2 regions of the Shewanella sp. SNU WT4 genome follow, and region 2 is predicted to be linked to the other one. Evidence: riboswitches for the same ligand, from Rfam matches in the RefSeq annotation. Region 2 holds a riboswitch; the other holds the start of a gene.

Region 1 (2,206 bases), 2.0 Mb from region 2:
GCAAGCGGCGCGCAGCCAAGATGTTAATCGGATATTAGCCTTAGTGCCTTATGCTAATTACATTTGCATGGGAGTTGAACGCTTTGGTGATGAATTAGTGTTTAAATTGCCGGCTAAGGCTGAAAATCTTGGTAATCCCGTGTTACCCGCGCTGCATGGCGGCGTGATCGCGGGCTTTATGGAAATGGCGGCGATAGTGCAACTTATGGTGCTGATGCAAGCCTCTGGCGTCCCTAAGGTCGTGGATTTCTCCATTGATTACTTACGTGCAGGCTATGATAAAGATACCTTTGCCGAGTGCCGTATTACTCGCCAAGGTCGACGTGTGGCCAATGTGAGTATCGATTGCTGGCAGTCGAATCGAAAGCAATTAATTGCCACAGCGCGGGCTCATTTTCTGTTAGGTTAGTGTTTTACGATGAAGGCTTAACATGAGTGAGTCGCGGTAAGTATTATTGGTAGGTAAAAGTGAGTTATTTAATCTGGCTTAGCTTGAACAGGAGATGCTGATGAAACCCCATATTCGCTTAGGTTATGCGTTTGCTATGTTGTTAGTTGTTGCTGGCATGAGTGCTTGCAGTCATAGAACTGGCGGGATAATGGCATCCACGGGTGGTATTACCCGCGTTGATAACAGCAGCGTGGGCAGTGATGTCAGCATTAGTGAGCTTAAAACTCGCCTTATCGGCGGCATGATGCAAGGCATTGCGACTATCACTAGCTTAGATTCCACCGACTTAAGCCTGCAATATCAATTTACTTGGTTTGATGGCAGTGGTTTTGTGATTGAAGGTGACTCTTCATCTTGGACCCCGTTAACCTTATACGGTAAACAACAAGTCCAAGTGCAAGCCATGGCGCCAGCCAATGGTGCTGTTAGTTTTGAAATTTATGTGCGGGAAGTATTCTCTCAATAAGTTTATTTTTAACAAATAGGCGTAATTTACTGATTATGCTCTATTAACAATCTGACTACTTAAGCTATACTTGCGGCCGCCAAGGGGTGTCAGCAGCGCTGACTGAGATGTCGATAGACGAACCCTTAGAACCTGATCCGGCTTATACCGGCGTAGGAATGGTGTGTTTATTGCCTTCGCGCGTCTTGCCGGATCTCAACCTAGTATAGATTGAGGTCCCATGAAATATCCTATCTCTTTGCTGTCGTTAGCTATATCGACAAGCTTTTGTAGCAATGCCTTCTCTGCCACCACAGGTTTAACCGCGCCCGATAATAAGCCGATGGAAGTCTTAGTGGTATCGGCCGATTTTCGCGCCATTAATGTCAATCAAGTGCAATCTAGCGTCAGCGTCATTGATAAATCCCAATTACAAGATGATGGCGGCGAAAACTTTCAAGATATTTTAAATGGTGTCCCAAACCTTAACTGGTCTGGCGGCAGCTCGCGGGCGCGATATTTTCAAATTCGCGGTGTGGGCGATCAAGAAGAATATCAAGGCGCGCCTAACAGCTCAGTAGGTTTTTTTGTCGATGATATCGATTTGTCTGGGTTAGGCATGGCATCAGGCTTATTTGATATCGACCAAGTTGAAGTGCTGCGCGGTCCACAAAGTACCTTGTTTGGTGGTAATGCCTTAGCGGGCGCGATTTATTTAACCAGTGCTGAGCCGAGTGCCATACCTGAGGCTGGCACTGAACTCACCTTAGGTACCGATGATTTGTGGACCTTAGGTGCCTATGCTGGCGGCTCACTTAATCAAGACGATAGCCTGCTTGGGCGCATTTCAGTGCAAACCCATCAGCAAGATGGCTTTATGGAAAATAGCTATCTTGGCCGTGATGATACCAATAAGCGCGATGAAACCTCAGTTAAAGCTAAATTACGCTGGTATATCAATGATGATTTACAAGCGGATTTAACCTTACTGCACGGTAATTTTGATAATGGTTATGATGTTTGGTCGCTAGACAGTAACGGTACTTATACTAATACCGACCAACCCGGAGTCGATACTCAAACCACCAATGGCGCGGCACTTAAATTATCTTGGCAAGCTGATCCGCGCTTTAGCATTGAATCCATCAGCAGCTTTACTGATACTAAACAGCGCCATGCCTATGATGGCGATTGGTCAAACTCAGAGTATTGGCAGCAGTTGGAATGTGCTGTTTATGATGATGGTGGTACTTTCATTGGAATGGCGCCATGTGTGTATGACAGTTGGTGGGATAAAACCGCTAAACGCC
Region 2 (2,206 bases):
CTGTTACTCATGCTATTACTTTCTGCTTTACTCATGACTTGCTTCATTGCCATTACAGCTAGCGACCGCTCATGGCTATCACGCCATCAGTCACTGGCAAACAAGCCGTTAGGCTTTCAAACCAAAGAAGTGATTCACAGGCCCGTGGCCTTGGCCAATATTGAGCTCATCGGCATGAATAAGCGCCGCGGTAATATAATCTTTGCCAAGGGCGACAGCTGCGGGTAAATCATGGCCTTGGGCTAAGTAAGAGGCGATGGCTGCCGATAAGGTGCAACCTGTGCCGTGGGTGTTGCAGGTGTTGATGCGCGCGGCCGATAAGCGAATAATCTCGTCAGCTAAAATCAATAAATCTGTGCTGTTTTGATCTTGCTCTAAATGCCCGCCCTTAAGTAACACTGACTTAGCGCCTAATGCACGCAGCTCACTTATCATGGCTGTCATAGCGGTTTCGCTAGCTGGCACGTCCTTATTAATGAGAGCAGCGGCTTCTGGCAAGTTAGGGGTGATCACATCCGCTAACGGCAGTAATTCAGCCTTAAGGCAATCGATGGCCGAGCTTTGCAGCAGCAGATCGCCACTGGTCGCTACCATCACAGGGTCAACCACTAAAAAGCGCGGCGCGTATTGAATGAGTTTTTTGGCCACAGAGCGAATAATGTTGGCATCACTGAGCATACCCACTTTAACCGCAGCCACATTAAGATCGGTGAATACTGCATCTAATTGCTGCTCGACAAAATCGCTGCTGATGGGGTAAATGCCAGACACGCCTTGGGTATTTTGCGCCGTTAATGCCGTAATCACAGAGCAGGCATAACTGCCGGTGGCCGAAATCGCTTTAATATCCGCTTGAATACCCGCGCCGCCACCACTGTCGGAACCGGCAATGGTTAAAACAATCGGGGTGTTAGCTATGGATGTGGCAGGAGCTTTAGGGGTTAACGCAGGCATAAGTATTTCCTCGTTAACGCAGAGGAAAAATAGCCAAGTGAGATAAGTGGTAACAAGCCCTGCTAACTATACGCATCGCCATGTGCATCACCATGAAAGCCATGAATCAGCATGAACCCGCGCCAAGCAGTTGCTACCTATCCCTAGTTGATACAACTCGTAATGAGTGTGTCACAGGACCATTAGTTCCCTACGTCAGTATTAACTGAATCAGGTTCAACGGGTTCATGTGACTTAAGAGGATTGCATCCTCTTAGCAGTAGATCTCAGCCTAATGGCTCCCCGACTAATGGGGGCATACTATCATCTATGCTTTCAAAAATCGTATGATTTTTATCAATATTTTAATGGTTGTTCATGGTTAATTGGGCAAATTAAGGTTGCAGCTAATGGCTAGCACTTTCATTTATGGCTTAATTGGTATTGGCTCTTTACCATCAAATTGAGCTAGCGTGTCTTTTTCCAAAGTGGGGTTAAGGTTCAAACTTCGTTTGAAATATAATCGCGGAATTACTGACCTGATCTGTGTTGGCTCAACATGAGCGCTTAAGGTTCAAACTTCGTTTGAAATATAATCGCGGGATTACTGACCTACTGGGTATTGGCTCTATACCATCAAATTAAGCTAGCGCGTCTTTTTCCAAAATGGGGTTAAGGTTCAAACTTCGTTTGAAATAAAGTCGTGGGATTCCATCCCACACCCGGGCAAGGAGGACTGCTCGTCCTACCCTCCTTGCAACCACCCTGACGCCCCAATTCAGCGGAAAGCCCCTCAGTCTTATTGGATAAATCGCTAGCGCATCAGATGCACGTCCCTGTTTGACTGATGCTAGCTCGGTATCCATACCTCGCTCACGCAATTTATGCCAAACGCCCTCGGCCGCTTCAATGGGGATCAGGCGGTGTCTGTGTGTTCAAAGGTAATCTGAAGATGGTGTTGCATCTGTCTCTTCTACACAAATTATTAGCAAAAAATGGAACTTTCTTGACTGGCGATGATCAGATCATGCAAATTCACTCACTTCATCATTTTTAATGTCAATTTTTAACCCGAACAAATGGGCATATGATCACTTTCATCATGCTGAGCTAGGTGATAAACGACGAGCGGCAAGGTTAACCGTCGTCGCTGAACACATGGCGGTTGGCAGCGGTAAATCGGTTGCCAGATCTTGTAATGGTGAAGATGCCAAACTCGAAGGAGCCTATCGATTGATCCGCAATGATAATGTTAGCCCATCTATGATCAGAG

Evidence for each region. A riboswitch is a leader RNA that binds a small molecule or an ion and turns the genes downstream of it on or off. The one in region 2 is predicted to bind thiamine pyrophosphate.
Region 1: linked by a shared signal. The riboswitch ahead of FJQ87_RS08770 (TonB-dependent receptor) and the one ahead of thiD (bifunctional hydroxymethylpyrimidine kinase/phosphomethylpyrimidine kinase) in region 2 are both predicted to bind thiamine pyrophosphate.

What each region holds. Positions count from the first base shown of each region.
Region 1 covers NZ_CP041151.1:1,961,711-1,963,916, forward strand. Annotated here, with positions in the region: gene FJQ87_RS08760 (PaaI family thioesterase) at 1-409, shown strand, start outside; gene FJQ87_RS08765 (YcfL family protein) at 510-917, shown strand; TPP riboswitch at 990-1,093, shown strand; gene FJQ87_RS08770 (TonB-dependent receptor) at 1,138-2,206, shown strand, end outside.
Region 2 covers NZ_CP041151.1:3,977,789-3,979,994, forward strand. Annotated here, with positions in the region: gene thiD (bifunctional hydroxymethylpyrimidine kinase/phosphomethylpyrimidine kinase) at 109-954, opposite strand; TPP riboswitch at 1,125-1,249, opposite strand; gene FJQ87_RS17870 (IS4 family transposase) at 1,990-2,206, shown strand, end outside.